2 linked regions of the Youhaiella tibetensis genome follow. The protein of the gene in region 1 interacts with the protein of each later gene in a pairwise test. Links are inferred from orthologs where the notes say so. Each region holds a gene or a part of one and is shown on either strand. Other genes may lie near its edges. The genes, in order: FNA67_RS08810 and FNA67_RS20700.

Region 1 (11,131 bases):
CCGAGCGCAATTACTGGAGCTTGACGGCGTAGGCGTAGAACAGCCCCGGATCGGCTTCCTGCATCTTGCTGAACTTGGCTTCCAGCACCCAGAGGGTATCGCCAACCTTGGTGACCGCGGTGGGCATGTCGAAGCCATCCTTGAGCTTGCTCACGGTAGCGGTGTCGCCATCGATGGTCACGGCATCGACGCGCCCTGCCCCGTTCTGTGCGACATAGAGCTTGCCATCATCGCCGAAGCGCATGCCGTCGGGGCCCTTGAGGGGCTCGGAAAGCGTCAGCTCGGTGATGGCGCCCGCCGCGCCATCGGCGCCCATGGTGATGCGGAAGAGCTTGCCGGTGGTCACGCTGTTGACGTAGAGCGCGCCATCCGGGCCGAAGGAGAGGCCATCGACACCTGCGAGCGCGGCATCTTTCACCCAGACGTCGAGTGCGTCAGCGCCCGGCTTGAGCCGCATCACGCTGCCGTTCGTGGTGTCCGCCACATAGGCGGCTCCATCGGCGGTCGTAGCGATGTCGTTGCAGAAGCTGCCCTTCTCAAGGTTGTAGCTGGCCTTGAGATCGGCCGTACCGAGATCATAGGCCTTGACTTGGGCCGGGGCGGCATCGGGGCTGCCGCTGAAGGCTGCGGGGTCCGAATAGCAGACCCACAGCGTCTTGGCGGCCTCGTCGGCATAGACGCCGAGCACGGCGGCCGGCCCTTCGGTTGGCCTATCGATCAGCAGTTCGGTCGTTTCGGCGCCGGGCGCAGCCTTGAAAACCTGGCCGAGCGGCATACTGCCGGCGTAAAGGGTGCCGTCGGCAGTCGAGGTAATGCTCTCCGGAAAAACCTTCTGGTCCCCTATCTGGACCTGATCGACCGCATAGGCGGCGCCTGGAGCAGCCAGGACGGCGGTAAAGGCATAAAGCGCAATGGTTTTGGCAGACATGGGAATCCCCTCGCGTTAACGAGCCCATGTTGCCAGCGTTGGGAATTGCCGTTCCGCATATTGAGGATTGGGAATACCATCCACGTTAGCGGAACGATAGCGGACGAGCGTCGACCAATCCGCCACAAGCTGCTGAAAAGTCAATATTTCTCGTAGAACGCGTTTCCACCGGCAACGAGCACGTAGTGCATGTTGTTGTAGGGGAACGTCAGCCCGGCCGTGTGAAAGAACTGTGCGTTACCCACGCCCGGATGGCGCTCGCCTGCCATCACCCGGTCGGCCATCTCGGCGACCAGGGCAACCGAGGCGTCACTCATGGGCCGGTTCAGTACACCCTCGGCGAACTGGTTCTTCTGGCCGACCACGCCGCAGATCGTCTTGGGGTATTGTGGCGAATTGAGCCGGTTCATCACCACGGTTCCCACCGCCAGCATGCCTTCGGCGCTGGAGCGGTTGGATTCGAAATACATGGCGCGCATCAGGCATTCACGCGGATTGGTGGCGGTATAGCCCCAGCTGCCGAACATGGAGAACATGCTGCAGCCGGAAAGGGCCGATGCCGCGATCATGGTTGCCGTAAGCGAAACGAGTTTCGGCCACATGTCGGACTTCCCCTTGGGAGATGAGGGAAGCGCCAAATTAACCGGGCGCCGTTAACATCGGGTTCACTCTAGAGGAGGTGCCGAATGGCCCGAGGCGGCAAGGAAGCCAAGTCCCGTGAACCCGCACAAGGCGAGTTCCAAAACCTGCGCGACAAGCTGCGGCTGCTCTATCACGGCAGTTCGCGGGTCGCGATCCGCTTCCAGTTTTCGGTGCTCATCGTGGATGTGGCGATCCTGGCCTTCTTCATCGCCACGCCGCTGATCAAGGACACGCCCTGGTTCCTCTACATCGACTATTCGGTGGCGGCCCTGATGCTGGCCGACCTCGTGGCGCGTGCGCTCGCCTCGACGGACGTGCCCCGCTGGTTCCGGCAACCGTCAAACTGGGTTGATTTCGTGATCCTGGCGACCCTGCTCGTGCCCTCACTGGGCAATTTCGGGTTCCTGCGCGTCCTGCGCCTGTGGACGCTCTCGCAGAGCCGGGTCATCTGGAAGCCGCTCAAGCGACACGGGCTCGAGCGCTACGAGGATACCGGCAAGGCCGTCACGAACTTGGTGACGTTCCTCTTCGTGGTCGCCGGGTTTATCTACACGTTCTTCTACAAGCCCGGCTCCGGTATCGACGGGTACCTGGACGCGCTCTACTTCACCGTGACCACCATCACCACCACAGGGTTCGGCGACATCACGCTGCCCGGCCCCCTGGGCCGCGTGACGTCGATCGTGGTGATGATCATCGGCATATCGCTCTTCGTACGACTGGCCCAGCAGGTATTCCGGCCGTTCAAGGTGCAGTTCCCCTGCCCGCAATGCGGTTTGCAGCGTCATGAGCCCGACGCCGTGCATTGCAAGGCGTGCGGGCACATCCTCAACATTCCCGACGAGGGACGGAACTAGGCCGCGGGGTCGAAGCCCGGCTTCTTGCGCTTGGGCTTGAAGGGGCGCTCGCCCACGTCCTGACCTGCGGCCGCTGCGGCGGCACGAGCCTTCTTGGCCTTGAAGTCCGGCTTGCCCTTGTCCTTGTTGAAGGGCTTGGACTTGGCTTTCGGCTTCTTGGCCGCGGGAGCCGGCAGTTCCTCGGGCGCGGGGGCGAAAGCCGCCATCGGCTCGAACCTGTCGCCACGCGGCTTCTTGCGCTTCTCCCATTTCGGGGCAGAAGACGACGGACCACCACTCAAGGGCTGGATCGTGACATTGCGTTCGCCCGTGCCGTGGCTGGCCAGGTGGGCCAGATAGGCATCGGCCTTGTTGGCGGCGATCTCGAAATGGGTCTCGGTATCCTGGATCTTGATCGAACCCACCGAGGCCTTCTCGACGCCGCCCGCCTTGCAGATCATCGGCAACAGCCAGCGCGGGTCTGCGCGCTGCTTGCGGCCCAGCGAGAGCTTGAACCAGACGCCTCCGGTCATGCGCTCGGACGGTGCACCGCGCTCGGGACGATCCTTCTTGAAGGATTGCGCCGGCACGGGGATGTCGTCGACCTCTTCGGGGACCGGCCGGGCGGCAAGTTGAACGCGCAGGTAGGCCGCGGCGATCTGCTCTGGTGTATAACGGCCCAGCAGTTCGGTGGCGAAGGCGGCGATGTCCTCGTCGGCGGGAGCGGAAAGCGCGGCATCATCCAGGATCGACTGGCGGTAGCGGGCCTCGATCTGGGCGCTGGTCGGCGCCTGCATGTTGGAGGCTTCGAGACGGGCCAGCTTGAGGACGCGCTGGACGGCGCCACGACGATGCTGCGGCACGATCAGCACGCAGGTGCCCTTGCGCCCTGCCCGGCCGGTACGTCCCGAGCGGTGGAGAAGCGTGTCGGGATTGCCCGGAATATCGGCGTGGATGACCAGGTCGAGATTGGGAATGTCGATGCCGCGCGCGGCGACGTCGGTGGCGACGCAGACGCGGGCACGGCCGTCGCGCATGGATTGGAGCGCGTTGGTGCGCTCGGCCTGCGTCAGCTCGCCCGAGAGCGCCACAACGGCGAAGCCGCGGTTGAGCAGCCGCGCCGTCAGGTGCTTCACGCTCTCACGGGTGTGACAGAAGATGATGGCGTTTGGAGCGTCGAAATAGAGGAGCGTGTTGATGATGGCGTTCTCGCGGTCGTGCGCGGGAACGGTCACGAGCTTGTACTCGATATCGCCATGCTGCTCCTTCTCGCCGGCGACGCTGAGGCGGAGCGCATCGCGCTGGTAGGTCGTGGCGAGCTGGGCGATGGCCTTCGGCACGGTGGCCGAGAACATCAGGGTACGGCGTTCCTCTGGAGAAGCAGCGAGGATGAATTCGAGGTCTTCACGGAAACCGAGATCGAGCATTTCGTCGGCTTCGTCGAGGACGACGGCCTTGAGCTCGGAGATATCGAGGGCACCCTTGGTGATGTGGTCGCGCAGGCGTCCGGGCGTACCCACGACGATGTGGGCGCCGTTGGCGAGCGCGCGGCGCTCGGTGCGGATATCCATACCGCCCACGTTCGAGACGATGCGCGCACCGGCATCGGCATAGAGCCAGGCCAGTTCGCGCTGCACCTGCAGGGCCAGTTCGCGCGTCGGCGCGATCACCAGCGCCAGCGGCTTGCGGGCCTCGCCAAGGTGGTCGCCCCCTTCCAGCAGCGTGGGCGCGATGGCCATGCCGAAGGCCACGGTCTTGCCGGAGCCGGTCTGGGCGGAAACGAGCAGGTCCGCGCCTTCCGCTTCGGGCGCCAGCACCGCGAGCTGAACGGGCGTCAGCGTTTCATAACCGCGGGCGGTCAAGGCGCCGGCCAGTGCCGGAGCGATGGAAGTTGGAAGGGTCACGAGAGGTCTTTCACTTGGGAGGCGCCAGATTGCGCCCTAGGGGGCCATATAGGCAAACTAAAAGGCCGCCCGAAGGCGGCCTTCTGCAATTCGTACGGGGGCTGAAATCAGCCGACGATCTCGAGATCGGAGAAGAAGAACTTGATTTCCTGGGCAGCGGTCTCGGGAGCGTCCGAGCCGTGGACCGAGTTCTCGCCGATCGAGAGGGCGAATTCCTTGCGGATGGTGCCTTCGGCAGCGTTGGCCGGGTTGGTGGCGCCCATGACTTCACGGTTCTTGAGGATGGCGCCTTCGCCTTCCAGGACCTGCACGACCACCGGCTCGGCGCTCATCTGGGCAACCAGCTCGCCGTAGAACGGACGTTCCTTGTGGACGGCGTAGAAGGCGCCGGCCTGGGCGGGGACAGGTGGATGCGCTTGGAAGCGACGACGCGCAGGCCAGCTTCCTCGAACTTGGCGACGATCTTGCCGGTCAGGTTACGGCGGGTCGCATCGGGCTTGATGATCGAAAGGGTGCGCTCGAGAGCCATTGCTTGGTCCTTGACGGATTTTTTGGAAAAGGTCGCGCCTTTTAGCGTCAGGTCGTGACGGGCGCAAGACGGCAGGCGCAGTGCAGCTATGTCACACGCGCCCGATCCAGGGTGGCGTCGGTACGATCAACGCGGCCTGGTGCTGATGAAGACGCCCGTTTCCTTCTCGGAGACCAGGACGCCGCCCCCCTTCTCGAAGGCGGCATCGATCCGCTGGCGAAAGGCCTCGAGCGTCTGCTCGTCGGCGCCGTCACCCGGCGGATAGGAGGTCAGCGCCATGAAGACGTCCTCCGGATCGGTCACATGCAGGCGCGACGGATAGCGGCGGAGTTCGACATTGCCAAACTGATCACCCAGCAGCCGCTCTGCCGTCTCGAATCCGAAGGCAACGCCGGAGGGATCGAGTTCGGGGCTGCCCAGAACCGTCGTCAGCGCATAAAGCTCGCGCATGTTTTCCCGGCCATTGGTGGTTACGGCAAGGACGCCGCCGGGCCGAAGCACCCGAAACATCTCGGCGATCGCCTTGGCCTGATCCGGGACGTGGTAGAGCATATGCATGGCCAGGACCACATCGAAGCTCGCGTCCTCGAACGGCATGGACATGGCGTCGGCCTGGCGCGTGGTCACGCTGTTGACCGGCAGGCCCCGCGTCCGTTCCTCGGCTTCCGAGACCATGCCCGCCGAGGCGTCGGCCAGCACCAGATCAAGGTTCCGGGGCAAGGCGTCGCTCATCTCCTGCCAGAACCAGCCGGGCCCGCAACCGATGTCGAGCACGCGATCGCCTAGGCGTAGCGGCAATTGCTGCAGCACCCAGGGGAACCAGGCCATTTCGGCGATGGTGTGTTTGCCGTTCAGCCGTGCCCGGGCCGCCAGCTTTTCGCTGTCGGCGTATTGTCTGCCCGTCGCGGTGATCGATGACATTGGAGCCCCCCATTTGTGGGATGAGGGCATCGGCGGGATCGGCATGTCAAGGTTGCGCCGAGCATCCGCGGTTGCCAATCCGGGTCCCAGCCCTTATCTGACGGCCTTCCAAGGAAGTGCCTCATCATGCTTACGATCACCAATCTCACCTATCGCATCCAGGGCCGCGTGCTGTTCGACAACGCATCGGTCGTGCTGCCGACTGGGTCAAAGACCGGTTTCGTGGGCAAGAACGGGTCGGGCAAGACGACCCTGTTCCACCTGATCCAGGGCCAGATCGCGCCGGACTCCGGCAGCGTCGAGGTACAGAAGAAGGCGCGGATCGGGGGCGTGGCCCAGGAGGCGCCGGCCACGAGTCTCTCCGTGCTCGAGACGGTGATGGCGGCCGACACCGAGCGCGCGGCGCTTCTCAAGGAAGCCGAGACGGCGCACGACGCCCACCGGATCGCGGAAATCCACACGCGCCTCGCCGATATCGACGCCCACACCGCCGAAGGGCGCGCCTCCACGATCCTCAAGGGATTAGGCTTCGAGTACGACCGCCAGCACGCGCCCACTTCCGAACTCTCGGGTGGCTGGCGCATGCGCGTGGCGCTGGCCGGCGTGCTGTTCAGCCAGCCCGACCTGCTGCTGCTCGACGAGCCGACCAACTATCTCGACCTTGAAGGCACGCTGTGGCTGGAAAAATACCTGGCCACCTATCCCTACACCGTCTTCATGATCAGCCACGATCGCGACCTGCTCAACAAGGCGGTCAACTCGATCATCCATCTCGAGCACGGCAAGCTGACCTTCTACAAGGGCAACTACGACACGTTCGAGACCACGCGCCGCATGCAGATGGAGCTCAACAACAAGTCGCGCGAAAAGACGTTGGCGCAGATTGCGCACCTGCAGAGCTTCGTCGACCGCTTCAAGGCCAAGGCCACCAAGGCGAAACAGGCCCAGGCGCGCGTCAAGATGATCGCTAAGCTCAGGCCGCCGGCGGCGATGTTCGACGAGCACTCCTCGCCTTTCAGCTTCGAGAACCCCAAGAAGATACCGGCTTCGCCGATGATCACGTTCGAGGACGTGTCCGTGGGTTATGGCGACAAGGTCGTGCTCAAGCGCATAACCAACCGTATCGATCCGGAAGACCGCATCGCGCTCATCGGCGTCAACGGCAACGGCAAGTCGACATTCGCCAAGCTTCTGGCAGGTGACCTCAAGCCGATGGGCGGGGAGATGCGCAGGAGCAAGGGGCTGGAGATCGCCTATTTCGCCCAGCACCAGATGGACAAGCTGCGGCCTAACGAGACGCCTCTCGAGCACGTCACCGACCTCATGCCCTATGACAGCGAGGCCAAGCGGCGCAGCCGCGTGGCGCAGATGGGGCTTTCGACCAGCCGCATGGATACGCTGGTCAAGAACCTCTCGGGCGGTGAACGCGCGCGCCTGCTGATGGGCCTGATCACCTTTGGCGGCCCGGGCATGCTGATCCTGGACGAACCCACCAACCATCTGGACATCGACAGCCGCGACGCGCTGGTGCAGGCCCTCAACGACTATGAAGGCGCCGTGCTGATCATCAGCCACGACCGCCACCTGGTCGAAGCTACGGTGGATAAGCTCTGGATCGCCGAAGGCGGCACCATTCACGAGTTCAGCGACGACCTGGACGGTTACCAGCGCATGCTGACCGGCGGAAACCCGAAGAACGGTGGCGGCTCGAGCGGAGCCCCGCTCTCCAAGGACGACCGCAAAAAGGAAAAGCAGGAGGCCGCTGCCCGGCGCGCCGCCGTCGCCCCGCTGCGCAAGGCCATCCAGGACGCAGAGACCAAGATCGGGCGGCTTCGTACCGAGCTCGAGAAGACTGAGCGCCTGCTCGCCGACCCCAAGATTGCCGCCGGCGACAAGGATCGGATCATCGCTCTTTCCAAGGACAAGGCGCGTTTCCTGTCGGAAATCGAGGCTACCGAAGAACACTGGCTTGAGATCAGCGCCGAACTCGAACAAGCTCAGCTTACCCAGGGGTGATTTAGCCATACGCTAACCATTACGGCGCGGCAGAGCTTGGCCCCTCAGCGCAGGCGGCTAAAAGGCCGAAACGTTTTGGAGATGCAAGTGTCCGAACTCACGGCGCAGTGGCTTATCGACAACCTCAATCTGGAGCCGCATTCCGAAGGCGGCTGGTTCCGGCAGACCTTCATCGACCGCGTGGACGAGGGCAGCCGGGCCCACTCGACGCTGATCTATTACCTGCTGGAGGCCGGCGAGGTTTCCAAGTGGCACCGGGTCGATGCGTGCGAGGTATGGCACTGGTATGCCGGCGCCCCCATGCGTCTGACGACGTCGTCCGATGGACTCGCCGCCGGCACCCACCTGCTTGGCAATAACTTCCTCGCGGGCGAACGCCCGCACGTGGTGGTGCCCAAGGACCACTGGCAGACAGCGCGCAGCCTGGGCGACTGGACCCTAGTCGGCTGCACGGTTGCACCGGGGTTCCTCTATTCCAATTTCGAGATCGCCGATCAGGCGAGCATGCCGATTGCGCCCCTTCCGGCCAGTTGACAGGCGGCGCGATTGATCGTTTGCTCGCCGCCCGCTAACCAGCTCCGTTTTACAAGATGATCGCCTGGGCCAGCCGGTTGGCAATTGCAGTTTCGATGGTTCTTGCCTTTGCGGCCGGGGCGCAGGGCGCGGAAAACCTCACGCCCAAGCAGCACAAGGCAGCGCTCGAATGGGCCGCGAACAATTCCTTGTTCGTCCTCTATCACGAGGTCGGCCACCTGCTGGTCGACCAATTGGGTCTGCCCGTGCTGGGGCGCGAGGAGGACGCTGCCGACAACATGGCCAGCTTCACCCTTCTCAAGAAGCATACCCATGCCGCCGATGTGGCGATTGCCGACGCGGCCTATGGTTGGCTGCTCACGGGCAAGGCTTACACGCCCAGGCCCGATGACAGCGACTACTATGCCTCCCACAGCCTCGACCGGCAGCGCGCGTTCCAGATCGTCTGCCTGATGGTGGGCAGCAATCGCCAGGCCTTCGGCAAGATCGCGGACGACTACCACATCGATTCCGATCGCCAGGACGAGTGCGAGTATGACTGGAACCGGCTCGAAGCGAGCATGGATGGCGTTTTGCGTCCGTTCATGGGCAAGAATGCCCGGCCGACGGAGGTGACGATCACCTACCATTCCGCTTCCGGCAAGCTCAACGCTGCAGCCGATGCCTTCAAGAAGAGCGGCGTCTTCGAGCAGGTGGCCGAAGACATCAAGTCTCACTACGGGCTCCGCAACAAGGTGACCCTGCGCGCCAAGCGGTGCGGGGAAGCCAATGCCTTCTACGAGCCCGACACAGTGGAAGTGATCTTCTGCTACGAGCTGATGGACGATTTCGTTCAGCTCATTTCGGAGGACATGCCAGAGGAAGACACCGAGGAAGATCTCGTGCCTCCGCCCGCGACCGGCTTTGGTCGGGCCCAGTCTGCCGCTTCCTGATTTTCAAGACATTTCCGGTATGGGTCAGGCGGGGGCAGCCGGTCTCGGCGTGCCAAACTGCAATTCCGGGTCCGTCATGAAGCGCACTTTCGCACTTGCCTTTCTGCTGCCTTTCGCAATGGGGATGGGCTCCGCCCTGCCCGCTCTGGGCGAAGACATGGATGAAGATGCCATGAACTTTGCCATGCACGATGCGGTCTACACGACCTACCACGAGATCGGGCACCTCTTCGTCTCAGAGTTCGAGTTGCCGGTCCTCGGCAAGGAAGAGGATGCAGCCGACGCCCTCGCGGCGGTCGAACTGCTCGGGCCGGACGCCGCCGAAGACGCCAGCGACGTTCTGGTGGACGCCGCCGATGGCTGGTACTTCAACGCGGTCAAGACGACGGTGAGCGGGGTCGACGACCTCTCCTATTTCGACGACCACAGCCTCGACATCCAGCGCGCCTACGCCATGGTCTGCATGATGGTGGGCGCCGATCCGGACTGGTACGGGGAAGTGGCCGACGCCTATGACATGGACGCGGAGCGCCAGGAGGATTGCGCCGGCGTCTATGAACAGGCGGCCATCGCCTGGGCTTCTATGCTCGAGCCCTACCTCGCCGATGGCACCGAGGGCGAGCGCGTGACCGTCGTCTACGACGACACCGAAGATTACGCTGCCTTCCGCGATGAGCTCGAAAAGCGAGGCATCCTGGAGGCTGCGGCGGCGCAGATCGAAAGCAAGTACGTGCTGCCCCGACCGATCACCTTCCGGGCCACCGAGTGCGAAGAGGCGAACGCCTATTTCAGCGCCGAGGATGCCGAGATCACCTATTGCTACGAGTTGGCTCAATCCATGTACGACATGTACCTGTCGGACATGGCCGAGTGATCAGCTGAAGCCCACGTAGCGGCCGGGTTTGTGATTGATGGCCACGAAGAGGTTGAGGCAGGCCGCGCCGAGCATCGAGATGAGCACCCGGTCGAGCGGCAACACGAAGAGCGCCGAGGCCAGGATGCACAGGTCGACCGCGAGCTGGAAGTAACCGGCGCGGATGCCGAAATTATCTTGCAGGTAGAGTGCGAGGATGTTGATGCCGCCGACGCTGGCGCGGTGGCGGAAAAGCGCCAGCACGCCCATGCCGAGCATCGCCCCTCCCGCGATGGCCGCGTAGAACGGGTTGACGGCGCCCAGGTCGAGCCAATCGGCGGTGAAGGTGGTGAACAGGGAAACCAGCGCCACCGAGATGAAGGACTTGAGCGTGAACTGCCAGCCCATGCGCAGCCAGGCGAGCACGAAGAACGGCAGGTTGATCACGAAGAATAGCGGCCCGAAGCCAAGCCCGAAGGCATACTGGATGATCAGCGCCAGGCCGGCGGTGCTGCCCGAGATCAGCATTGCCTTGGTGTAGAGCGTCAGCCCCAGCGAAACCATCATGGTTCCGAAAAGAATGGCGATGACGTCTTCATAGAACCGGTGGCGGACGGGCGCGTTGGGCGTGTCGATCACGATGGTCAGGCTTTCTTGACCCAGCGCCCGCCGGGATCCTGCTGCCAATAGGTCACGGCGTTTCCCTTGTCCGCCGAAAGCGCGCGCCAGGCGCCTCGTGCTTCGACCACGGCGTCCGGATCGTAGCCCGAGAAGATGAAGACGATCCGCTCGTAGCCGGTTGCGCTCTGGGGTACGGCGCGATCGACGAAGAAGCGCACGTTGGCGCCGTTGGGGTTCTCCGATCCCGTGGCGATGAGGATGGGCTGGTCGGGATCGATCTCGTCTCCAGCCAGCCCATGCGGCAGGAAGCTGTCGTCCCGGTAGGTCCAGAGCGTGGCATCGAGCGCCTCGGCGCGTTCGCGGCTACCGGTTTCCACCACCGCGCGCCAGCCGCGCTCCACAGTCTTCTCCAGGA
Region 2 (11,836 bases), 2.4 Mb from region 1 along the record:
CGGCATTGTTTCGCGCTCGGGCACGCTTACCTATGAAGCAGTGTTCCAGACCACCAATGCCGGCCTCGGCCAGACCACGGCCGTCGGTATCGGCGGCGATCCGGTCAAGGGCACCGAATTCATCGACGTGCTCGAGATGTTCCTGGCCGACGAAGCGACCAAGTCGATCATCATGATCGGGGAGATCGGCGGTTCGGCCGAGGAAGATGCGGCCCAGTTCCTGATCGATGAAGCCAAGCGCGGCCGCAAGAAGCCGATGGCCGGGTTCATCGCGGGCCTCACCGCTCCGGCGGGTCGCACGATGGGTCATGCTGGCGCCGTAATTTCGGGCGGTAAGGGCGGCGCTGAAGACAAGATCGCGGCCATGGAACGGGCCGGGATCCGGGTTTCCAAGTCCCCGGCGCGAATCGGGGTGACGCTGGCCGAAGTCCTCAAGGGCTGAGACCGGCACGAAAAATAGCCGGCGGGACGCCACGCACGCCCCGCCCGTTAAGATGATTGCAAGCCAAAGCGGTCAGATTGAGGACCGCGCCCGGCCGGGGGCGCCCGGCATGATGAAAAGGATGGCGGGCGAGAACCCCGCGCTAGAAAAATGACACGACAGGAAAAGAACGAAGCGTTCTTGTTGACCTCCTTCCTCTATGGCGGCAATGCCGACTATATCGAGGAGCTGTACGCGAGGTTCAAAACCGATCCCTCAAGTGTCGATCCCACCTGGGCAAGCTACTTCGGTAAGCTCGGCGACGATGCCGCCCAGGTCTCCAGGAATGCGGAGGGCCCGAGCTGGGCCCGGACCGACTGGCCGCAGGCGCCCAATGGCGAGCTGGTGGCCGCGCTCGACGGCAATTGGGGCATAAGCCCCTCCCAGATCGCCATGAAGACCGCCAAGGCGGTGACCGCGAAGGCCGAATCGGCCGGCGCGCCGGTGCCCACGCCTGCCCAGGTCATGCAGGCCACGCGCGATTCCATCCACGCCATCATGATGATCCGCGCCTACCGGATGCGCGGTCACCTGCAGGCGGACCTCGATCCCCTTAAACTCAAGGCGCCCGAGCCGGCGCCGGAGCTCGATCCGGCCACCTACGGGTTCCAGCCGTCCGATTACGACCGCAAGATCTTCATCGACAACTATCTGGGCCTCGAGTTCGCGACGGTCCCGGAAATGCTGGCGATCCTGCAGCGCACCTATTGCTCCACGGTCGGCGTGGAGTTCATGCACATCTCCGATCCCGAGGCCAAGCAGTGGATCCAGGAGCGCATCGAGGGGCCGGACAAGGAGATCACCTTCACGCCCGAGGGCAAGAAGGCCATTCTCAACAAGCTCATCGAGGCTGAAGGCTTCGAGAAGTTCCTCGACGTCAAGTATACCGGCACCAAGCGCTTTGGCCTGGACGGCTCGGAATCGCTGATTCCCGCCCTCGAGCAGATCATCAAGCGCGGCGGGGCGCTGGGCGTTAAGGACATCGTGCTGGGCATGGCCCATCGCGGGCGCCTCAACGTTCTCACCCAGGTCATGCAGAAGCCGCACCGCGCGCTTTTCCATGAGTTCAAGGGCGGCGCCTTCTATCCCGACGACGTCGAGGGTTCGGGCGACGTCAAGTATCACCTGGGCGCCTCCTCGGACCGCGAGTTCGATCACAACAAGGTGCACCTGTCGCTGACGGCCAACCCGTCGCACCTGGAAATCGTCGATCCGGTGGTGCTGGGCAAGGCCCGCGCCAAGCAGGACCTGCACAATTCGCCGGACGGCAAGCTGCTCTCGTACGACCAGACCCGCGTCATCGACCGGTCGATGGTCCTGCCGCTGCTGCTGCACGGGGATGCGGCCTTTGCCGGCCAAGGCGTGGTCGCCGAGTGCCTGGGGCTTTCGGGCCTCAAGGGTCACCGCACGGGCGGCTCGATCCATTTCGTCATCAACAACCAGATCGGCTTTACCACCTCCCCGATCTATTCGCGCTCCTCGCCCTATCCGACCGACGTCGCCAAGATGATCGAGGCCCCGGTGTTCCACGTGAACGGGGACGATCCGGAGGCGGTGGTCTATGTGGCCAAGATCGCCATCGAATACCGCCAGCGCTTCGGGCGCCCGGTGGTCATCGACATGTTCTGCTATCGCCGCTTCGGCCATAACGAAGGTGACGAGCCCAGCTTCACCCAGCCGCTGATGTATTCGCGCATCCGCAGCCACAAGACCACGCTCGAGATCTACTCGGAAAAGCTGGTGGCCGAAGGGCTGGTGAGCGCCGAGGACATCGAGAACCTCAAGGCCGGCTGGCGCGCGCACCTGGAAGGCGAGTTCGAGGCCGGGCAGAACTACCGCCCCAACAAGGCCGACTGGCTCGACGGGCAGTGGAAGAACTTCAAGACCGCCGAGGTCGACGGGCCGCGTCGCGGGGATTCGGGCGTCGAGATCGCCCGTCTGACCGAGATCGGCACCAAGCTGGCCAAGGTTCCGGAGGGCTTTAACGTCCACCGCACCATCAAGCGGTTCATGGACAATCGCCTGCAGGCCATCGAGAGCGGGCAGGGCCTGGACTGGGCCACCGCCGAAGCTCTGGCGTTCGGCACGCTGGTCACCGAGGGCCACCCGGTGCGCCTTTCGGGCCAGGACGTCGAGCGCGGCACCTTCACCCAGCGTCACTCGGTGCTCTACGATCAGGAGACCGACGCTTCCTATACCCCGCTCAACGCGCTCGATCCCAACCAGTCGCGCTACGAAGTCATCAACTCGATGCTTTCCGAAGAGGCGGTGCTGGGCTTCGAATACGGCTACTCGCTGGCCGAGCCCAAGGCGCTGACCCTGTGGGAAGCCCAGTTCGGCGATTTCGCCAACGGCGCCCAGGTGGTGGTGGACCAGTTCATCTCCTCGGGCGAGCGCAAGTGGTTCCGCATGTCGGGCCTGGTCATGCTCCTGCCGCACGGCTATGAGGGCCAGGGACCCGAGCACTCCTCGGCGCGCCTCGAGCGCTATCTCCAGCTCTGCGCCGAAGACAACATGCAGGTCGCCAACTGCACGACGCCGGCCAATTACTTCCACATCCTGCGCCGCCAGATCACCCGCGACTTCCGCAAGCCGCTGATCCTGATGACGCCCAAGTCGCTGCTGCGCCACAAGCGGGCCGTCTCGGGCCTGGCCGAACTGGGTCCGGACAGCTGCTTCCATCGCCTGCTCTGGGACGATGCCGAGGCGCCGGGCGTGCCCAAGACCACCATCAAGCTGGCGGCCGACGACAAGATCCGCCGCGTGGTGCTGTGCTCGGGCAAGGTCTATTACGACCTGCTCGAGGACCGCGAGAAGCGCGGCATCGACGATGTCTACCTGCTGCGCCTCGAGCAGCTCTATCCGTTCCCGGCCAAGGCCCTGCTCGACGAACTCTCGCGCTTCCAGAACGCGGAGATCGTCTGGTGCCAGGAAGAGCCGCGCAACATGGGCGCCTGGGCGTTCGTGCAGCCCTATATCGACTGGGTCATGGAACAGATGGGCCGCGCCGGCCAGCGTCCGCGCTATGTCGGGCGCCCGGCTTCCGCGTCCACGGCAACGGGCCTCATGCGCCTGCATCTGGAACAATTGCACAGCTTCCTCGAAGAAGCTTTCGCCAAGTAAGAGGACAATAAAGTGTCGGTAGATATCCGGGTGCCCGCTCTGGGCGAAAGCGTCACCGAAGCCACGATCGGCCAATGGTTCAAGAAGGTAGGCGAAGCGGTCGCCGCCGATGAGCCGGTGGTCGAGCTGGAAACGGACAAGGTGACGATCGAGGTCCCGGCCCCGGCTGCAGGCGTACTCGAAGCCATCGCAGCCAATCCGGGCGATACGGTCAATGTCGGGGCGCTGATCGGCGCCATCGGCGGTGGTGACGGCAAGCCTGCCGCCGCTCCCGCCGCCAAGCCGGCCGAGGCCCCCAAGGCCGCTCCCGCCGCGGCGCCTGCCGCTGCCCCGGCCGCTTCGACGGCCTCGGGTTCTGCGGCCATTCCGCCCAGCCCGTCGGCAGCCAAGATTCTGGCCGAAAAGGGCCTCTCGCCCGATGGGCTTGCCGGTTCGGGCAAGCATGGCCAGGTGCTCAAGGAAGATGCGCTGGCCGCAGCCGCGCCCGCCCCGGTCGCCGCGCCGGCGGCCCGGGCCGAAGCGCCTGCGCCGACTCCCGCCCCGGCTCCGCGTGCCCCTTCGCTCGCCGAAGATGGCGCGCGCGAGGAGCGCGTGAAGATGACGCGCCTGCGCCAGACCATCGCGCGCCGCCTCAAGGACGCCCAGAACACGGCGGCCATGCTCACCACCTTCAACGAGGTGGACATGAAGCCGGTCATGGACCTGCGCGCCCGCTACAAGGACATTTTCGAGAAGAAGCACGGGGTCAAGCTCGGCTTCATGGGCTTCTTCACCATGGCCGTCGTCCATGCCCTCAAGGAGATCCCGGCGGTCAATGCCGAGATCGACGGCGACGAGCTCATCTACAAGAACTACGCCCATATCGGGGTGGCCGTGGGCACCGAGAAGGGCCTGGTGGTTCCGGTGGTGCGCAATGCCGACCAGATGTCGATCGCCGGCGTCGAGAAGGAAATCTCGCGCCTGGGCAAGCTCGCCCGTGACGGCCAGCTCTCGATGGCCGACATGCAGGGCGGCACCTTCACCATCTCCAACGGCGGCGTCTACGGCTCGCTGATGTCGACGCCGATCCTCAACGCCCCGCAGTCGGGCATCCTGGGCATGCACAAGATCCAGGAGCGCCCGGTCGTCGAGAACGGCCAGATCGTCATCCGTCCGATGATGTATCTCGCCCTTTCCTACGATCACCGGATCGTGGACGGCAAGGAAGCGGTGACGTTCCTGGTGCGGGTCAAGGAAAGCCTCGAGGCGCCCGAGCGCCTGGTGCTGGACCTCTAGTGAAATGGCTCGGGGCGACAAGCACCTCGAGTATTTCAACATCACCGTTGGGCTGATCTTCGACTACCTGATCTCCAATTTCCCGATCACCCAGGACATCCGCCCGGATGTCCTGGGCGAACCCTTCGAGAAGCTGGTGATCGTGGCGAGCGAGGAGACGCAGCGGCAGAAGCCCAACCTGCGCCAGCAGGTCGGGGAGCGCTATATCGAAGGCTCCAACATCCCGCCGCGCATCTATGTCGAGCAGGTCCTCGATTGGCTCGAGCACGAGGGCTTCATCTACAAGGCCGGCGCCAAGGACTATCAATTGACCCGGGAAACGCTGACCATCCTCAATTCGGTCCCCGAAGGCCTGCAGGAGAAGTTCTCGGACCGGCTCAGCCAGGCCGTGGGCGATGTGGCCAATATGGGCATGCGCACGGTGATCAGCGAAACAGTGGGCCAGATCATCGGGGCGGCGGCGCGCTCCTTTACGGGGCATAGCGGGTAAGCCATGCAGGGACACTGGCTCGAATATCTGGGGTTGATGCTGGCCTTCGGCATCAACGCCGTCATTCCCGGCGCCGATTTCGCCATGGTGCTGCGCCAGTCGATCGCCCATGACCGCAAGGCGGCCCTGTTCACCTCGGCGGGCATCGCCACCTCGATCCTCGTCCATGGCAGCTATACGCTGCTGGGCGTCGGGGTCATCGTCGGGCAATCGATCCTGCTCTTTGATACCCTCAAATATCTGGGCGCGGCCTACCTTCTCTATCTGGGCATCTCGGCGCTGCGCGGGCCTGCCCCGCAGCCGCCCAAGGACCTGGGCGAGGACAGCCCGCGTTCGGCCACGCCCTGGGGCGCTTTTGCGCTGGGTTTCCTCACGAACCTGCTCAATCCCAAGGCGGTGCTGTTCTTCCTGGCCCTGTTCACCACCCTGGTCAGCGCCACCACGAGCGGGCCGGTCAAGGTGTTCTATGTCGGCTCGATGAGCCTAGTGCTGTTTTCCTGGTTCGCGCTGGTCTCGGTGTTCTTCACCGTGCCGCGGGTGCGGAACGGCTTTTTCAAACTCGGACGGTGGTTTAATCGCGTCACCGGCCTTACATTCATCCTGTTGGCGATCCGCGTGGCGATCGCGCGGCAACACTAAGGTTTGGGGAAATGGCGGAGCAATTCGACTTCACGGTCATCGGTAGCGGCCCTGGCGGCTATGTGGCGGCAATCCGGGCGGCACAGCTCGGCATGAAGGTCGCCGTGATCGAAAAGTGGGCCACGTTCGGGGGCACCTGCCTCAATATCGGCTGCATCCCCTCCAAGGCGCTGCTGTTCGCCAGCGAGCGGTTCGAAGAAGCCGGGCACATGTTCTCCCAGCTCGGCATCGACATCCCGGCGCCGGTGCTCAACCTGCCGCAGATGCTCAACCACAAGGACGAGACTGTCGCCTCCAACGTCAACGGCGTGGAGTATCTCTTCAAGAAGAACAAGATCACCACCTTCCGCGGCATCGGCTCGATCGCCGCGCCGGGCAAGGTCCTGGTCACGCCCCAGAGCGGGCCGACCATTACGGTGGAAACCAAGAACATCGTCATCGCTTCCGGCTCGGTCTCGGCCAACCTGCCGGGCATCGAGATCGACGAGAAGCAGATCGTGACCTCGACCGGGGCCATCGCGCTCGACAAGGTGCCCGAGCGGCTCCTGGTCATCGGCGCCGGCGTCATCGGGCTCGAGCTGGGCTCGGTGTGGAACCGGCTGGGCTCCAAGGTCACGGTGGTCGAATATCTCGACCGCATCCTCCCCGGCATGGACAGCGAAGTGGCCCGCCAGTTCCAGCGCATGCTCCAGAAGCAGGGCTTCGAGTTCAAGCTGGGCAGCAAGGTCTCGGGCGTCGAAAAGCAGGAAGACGGCTCGCTCAAGGTGCGGGTCGAGCCGGCCAAGGGCGGCGATGTGGAGTTCCTCGATGTCGATGTGGCGCTCGTGGCCATCGGCCGCAAGCCCTATACGGACGGACTGGGCCTCGAGATCGTGGGCGTGGCGCTCGATGAGCGCGGGCGCGTGCGCACCGATGCCCATTACAAGACCAGCGTGGACGGCATCTACGCGATCGGGGACGTCATCGCCGGCCCCATGCTGGCCCACAAGGCCGAGGACGAGGGCATAGCGGTGGCCGAGATCGTCGCCGGTCAGGCCGGGCACGTCAATTACGGCGCCATTCCCTCGGTGGTCTATACCAGCCCGGAAGTGGCCTCGGTCGGCAAGACCGAGGACGAGCTCAAGGCCGAAGGCATCGACTACAAGGTCGGCAAGTTCCCCTTCACCGCCAATGGCCGCGCCAAGGCCATGCTGGCCACGCAGGGGTTCGTGAAGATCCTGGCCGATGTTGCCACCGATCGCGTCCTGGGCGCCCATATCGTGGGCGCCAATGCCGGCGAGATGATCCACGAACTGACCGTGCTCATGGAGTTCTCGGGCGCCGGGGAAGACCTGGCCCGCACCACCCATGCCCATCCCACGCTCTCGGAGGCCATCCGCGAGGCCGCCCTCATGCTGGGCGACGGCGCCATCCACATCTGATGGCAGTGGATTGAAAGGGGGCTGCGGCCCCCTTTTGCTTCGAGCGCTGGCCCCCCGCGTAGCCGAGCACACTTTGCGACCAACTCGCCACTCTCACCGATCTTCCCGTGCGCAGCCGGCCCTGTATTCATGCCGTATCGCGCCGGCAGGTCTCCCTCCCCCTTGTGGGGAGGGAACAAGGGTGGGGGAGATGCGAGTCTCGAAGTCTGGGGCTCACCCCACCCGCAATCCCTCCTCACAAGGGGAGGGAGACGAACCATCCGCTGAATTTTCGCGCCCCCCTCATCACTGCTACACAGAAGTCCCCTCGCCACCCGCGTTGAGCAGCCGTCGGCCCCGACCCTGGCTCTGAAGCATTGTCGGCGGCTACGCGCTGGAACCCCTCGGGGTGCCCCGTCGTTGTGGCTTTGCGACATTTGTCGCAAGCCCCCGCCCACGGATTGGCCCGGCTCGTTAGCCGGGACCCCGAGCCCAGGACGGGGGTTTTGCTTATCGTGCCCCTTTATCCCCGGAGGATCCTCGACATGGCCGATCTCATCGCCGAAGCCGAACGCAACGCCGCGCTTGCCGAAATGCCCTGGGACTATGACGAGGAGCGCAAGTCCATCTTCCGCAGCTTTGGCTTCCGCGATTTCTCGGAGGCCTTCGCCTTCATGACCCGGGTGGCGTTGCTGGCCGAAAAGGCGGGCCACCATCCGGACTGGTCCAATTCCTACAATGTGGTCGCCATCTCGCTTTCCACCCACGACGCGGGCGGGGTGACGCGCAACGACATCGAACTGGCCCGCAGGATCGACGCGCTGATCGAATAGCCCCTAATGAAAATTCCGCCCAGACGGCAGGGCGGCATGGGCCTGGCGGAGGATAGAGTCCTGGATCTTGCGTTCTGCCGCCAACCTGGGGTCGAGAGTAGGGTCACGTTTGCCCTCATCGGCACGGGCGAGTATCGCGTCACCAAGGTCGTGCCCACTGGCAATCGCCAGCAATTGCGGGGTGAGATCGTGGAAGGATCGCGCAACAAGGTGCACCACTAGCCCTTCGCGCTGCACCACGCCTTTCACTGCCAGCATGCGCGCGGTCAGCACCAGGCGTCGATTGGCCTGAAACACCTTGTCCCAGACCACGACATTGGCGATGCCCGTCTCATCTTCCAGGGTCATGAAAATCACGCCGCTGGCCGTGCCGGGCCGCTGACGCACCAGCACCAGCCCGGCGACCTCGACAATCCTGCCCGGGACGGCCTCAGCGAGGAATTCGGTAGGTCGGGTGGCGCGCTCCTCCAGCATCGAGCGCATGAATGTCACCGGGTGGCTCTTGAGCGAGAGCGAGAGTGTCCGGTAATCATGGATGACCGATTCCCCTTCGCTCATGAGCGGCAATCTCTCCTCTCCTTCCTGTGCCGGCGCGGTGGGCAGGCCCGAGACGGCAAAGAGCGGCAAGGTTTCGGCACCTGCCGTTCCCATCAAGCCCTTGACCGTCCAGAGCGCCTGCCGGCGGCTCAGGCCAATGGACCGGAAGGCATCGGCTTCCGCCAGCTTCTGCAGGACCGAAACCGGCAGGCCGGTCCGCAACCAGAAATCCCGGATCGATGTATATCCGTCCCCACGCCGGGCAACGATCAGATCGCGATGGTCCGTCTTGAGACCGCTGATATTGCACAGGCCCAGCCGCAAGGCGCGGGTGGTCCGGATGTCGTTGATCATGTCCTGGTGACGCCGGTTGAGATTTTCCGCCTCCCAGCGCCCGTCCTCGAGGGTGTTGTCGGCAGATGAGCGGTTCACGTCGACATCGAGTATCTGGACGCCATGCTCGCGGGCATCGCGGACGAGCTGGGCCGGTGCATAGAACCCCATGGGCTGGCTGTTGAGCAGGGCGCAGGCGAAGACATCGGGATAATGGCATTTGAGCCAGCACGAAACATAGACGAGCAGGGCGAAGGACGCTGCATGGCTTTCCGGAAAGCCATAATCGGCAAAGCCCTCGATCTGCTTGAAGCAGCGTTCGGCGAACTCGGCTTCGTAGCCGTTCCTGGCCATCCCCTGCAGGAAACGCTCCTTATACTTGTGGATGGTGCCGTTGCGGCGGAACGTGGCCATGGCCCGCCGAAGCTGGTCGGCCTCGCCCGGACTGAAGCCGGCTCCGACAATGGCGATCTGCATGGCCTGCTCCTGGAAGAGCGGGATACCTTTTGTCCGTTCGAGGACTTCGTGGAGCCTGGGGTTGATTTCCGGCTTCTCGATGCCCTGCCGCCGCTTGAGGTAGGGATGCACCATGCCGCCCTGGATCGGGCCGGGCCGTACGATTGCCACCTCAATGACCAGATCGTAGAACTTTTCCGGTTTGAGACGGGGCAGCATCGACATCTGCGCCCGGCTTTCGATCTGGAACACGCCGACCGTATCGGCTCGATGCGTCATGGCATAAACGCGATCGCTCAGGGCGGGCTGGCCTCGTCTGCGCCGGTCCACATCTTCCTTTTCCTCGTTCAACACGCCTTCCAGCACCAGGTCGAGTCCGTAATGCTCGCGCATGAGATCGAAGGCGCGACGGATACAGGTCAGCATGCCCAGGGCCAGCACATCGACCTTGAGGATGCCCAGGGCATCGAGGTCGTCCTTGTCCCACTCGACCACGGTTCTCTTCTCCATGGCGGCATTGCTGATGGGGACGATGTGGTCGAGATAGTCGCGTGTGATGACGAAGCCGCCCACGTGCTGGGACAGGTGACGCGGGAAGCCGGTCAACTCCCCGGCAATATCGAGGACCTTGCTCAAGGCCGGATCGTCAGGATCGTAGCCCAGGGACTGGACCCGATCCGGATGCAGGCGGCCCGAGTGCCAGCCCCAGCTCAGGCCGTTGAGAGCGGCGATCATGTCCGAGGACAGCCCGAAGACTTTTGCAACCTCGCGGATGGAACCGCGCGAGCGATAGGTCACCACCGTTGCCGTCAGCCCGGTACGGTCGCGCCCGTATTTCTCGTAGAGATATTGCATGACCTCTTCGCGCCGCTCGTGTTCGAAGTCGACGTCGATATCGGGCGGCTCGTCCCGCTCGGTCGAGATGAAGCGCCCGAAGACCAGATTGCCGACCTCGGGGTCGACCGAGGTGACCCCCAGACAGAAGCAGACCATGGAATTAGCCGCCGATCCGCGCCCCTGGCAGAGGATATTCCTCTCCTGCCGGGCAAAGCGCACGAGGTCGTGGACGGTCAGAAAGTAAGCGGCATAGCGCTTATAGGCGATGAGACAGAGCTCGCTCCATATCCCCCTTTTGACCTTCTCGGGAATGCCCTTGGGATAGCGCCAATGCGCACCTTCCCAGGTCAGGCGTTCGAGCGTTTCCTGTGCCGTCTCGCCATTGCCTACGGTTTCCTCGGGATAATTGTAGGCCAGGTCCGTCAGGCGAAAGCGGAGGCGCCCGATGAAGTTCTGCGTCTCGCGGATGGCTTGCGGATGCTCCCTGAAAAGGCGCGCCATCTCGAAGGGATGCTTGAGGTAACGCTCGGCGTTCTTCTGCAAGGTGCGGCCGGCCTCGAAAATCGTCATGTGCTCGCGGATGCAGGTCACCACATCCTGGAGCACGCGCCGGCCGGGCTCGTGGTAGAGCACGTCGTTGACGGCAAGCATCGGAATGCCGTTCCTGGCGGCAAGGTCGGCCAGGCGGTTGAGCCGCATCCGGTCCTGACCGCGATAGGTGCAGCCGGCAGCCAGCCATACCCGGCCATCGGCAAAAGCCTTGAGGGTGGACAAAGCCGCTTCGCTTTCCTCCCAACGTCCTTCGTCGACCTGGAAGATGAAAAGCTGCCCTTCGGCAAAGGCTTCGAGATCCTCAAAATGAAGCGTGCAGGCGCCTTTTTCGGCACGCAAATTGCCGGTCGTCAGCAGTTTGCAGAGCCGCCCATAGGCCTGCCTGTCCGTAGGGTAGGCCAGAATGTCGGGCGTGCCGTCGGCAAAGACCAGCCTCACCCCCACCACGTAGCGGAAGCGCTGGGCCGCAGCGGCCAGATCGGGCTTGTCGCGCAGGTCGCGCAGCGCGGTAAAAGCCCGGACGACGCCGGCAAAGGAATTGCGGTCACAAAGGCCCAGGCCCGTCATGCCCAGGCTTACGGCGCGCGTCAGCAATTCCTCCGGATGCGCCGCTCCGCGCAGGAAGGAAAAATTGCTGGTGGTCATCAGCTCGGCATAGGCCGGGATGTCAGGCTTTTCAGTGGCACGCCTGGCCGTGAAGCGATTTTCGCTCATGGCAAAAATCCATGCATGAACCACTGCGGGTTGGGTTCTTCTCCGTAAAGTCCCTGGCGGAAGAGCCAGAAACGCCGGCCGCCATCATCTTCGGCAACGTAATAGTCCCGGCTCGGAATAATGTGGCGAAGGATCTCGATCCGCGGCTTCTCGCTCGCCGGTTTCC

Evidence for each region.
Region 2: the proteins of FNA67_RS08810 (region 1) and FNA67_RS20700 interact in binary tests that used the Escherichia coli proteins (3 or more experiments, as listed by UniProt). The link is inferred for Youhaiella tibetensis from one-to-one orthologs.

What each region holds. Positions count from the first base shown.
Region 1 is NZ_CP041690.1:1,832,326-1,843,456, reverse strand. The notes cover bases 5,429-8,331. They hold FNA67_RS08810 (ABC-F family ATP-binding cassette domain-containing protein), read left to right. Parts: upstream 5,429-5,886; coding sequence 5,887-7,776; downstream 7,777-8,331. Other genes in these bases: FNA67_RS08805 (cupin domain-containing protein), read left to right, coding at 7,858-8,310; FNA67_RS08815 (class I SAM-dependent methyltransferase), read right to left, coding at 5,429-5,760. In the rest of the region: FNA67_RS08840 (SMP-30/gluconolactonase/LRE family protein), read right to left, coding at 11-928; FNA67_RS08830 (ion channel), read left to right, coding at 1,615-2,427; FNA67_RS08825 (DEAD/DEAH box helicase), read right to left, coding at 2,424-4,310; more of FNA67_RS08815, read right to left, coding at 4,966-5,428; FNA67_RS08800 (DUF4344 domain-containing metallopeptidase), read left to right, coding at 8,406-9,242; FNA67_RS08795 (DUF4344 domain-containing metallopeptidase), read left to right, coding at 9,319-10,116; FNA67_RS08790 (YitT family protein), read right to left, coding at 10,117-10,782; FNA67_RS08785 (DNA polymerase III subunit chi), read right to left, coding at 10,740-11,131. UniProt on the Escherichia coli protein: Genetic data indicate it may be involved in ribosome assembly or function.
Region 2 is NZ_CP041690.1:4,220,413-4,232,248, reverse strand. What follows is about bases 197-3,804. They hold FNA67_RS20700 (2-oxoglutarate dehydrogenase E1 component), read left to right. Parts: upstream 197-592; coding sequence 593-3,604; downstream 3,605-3,804. Other genes in these bases: odhB (2-oxoglutarate dehydrogenase complex dihydrolipoyllysine-residue succinyltransferase), read left to right, coding at 3,617-3,804; sucD (succinate--CoA ligase subunit alpha), read left to right, coding at 197-442. Outside these bases: more of sucD, read left to right, coding at 1-196; more of odhB, read left to right, coding at 3,805-4,879; FNA67_RS20690 (hypothetical protein), read left to right, coding at 4,884-5,369; FNA67_RS20685 (LysE family transporter), read left to right, coding at 5,373-6,008; lpdA (dihydrolipoyl dehydrogenase), read left to right, coding at 6,020-7,429; FNA67_RS20675 (4a-hydroxytetrahydrobiopterin dehydratase), read left to right, coding at 7,954-8,241; FNA67_RS20670 (error-prone DNA polymerase), read right to left, coding at 8,245-11,670; FNA67_RS20665 (Y-family DNA polymerase), read right to left, coding at 11,667-11,836. UniProt on the Escherichia coli protein: E1 component of the 2-oxoglutarate dehydrogenase (OGDH) complex which catalyzes the decarboxylation of 2-oxoglutarate, the first step in the conversion of 2-oxoglutarate to succinyl-CoA and CO(2).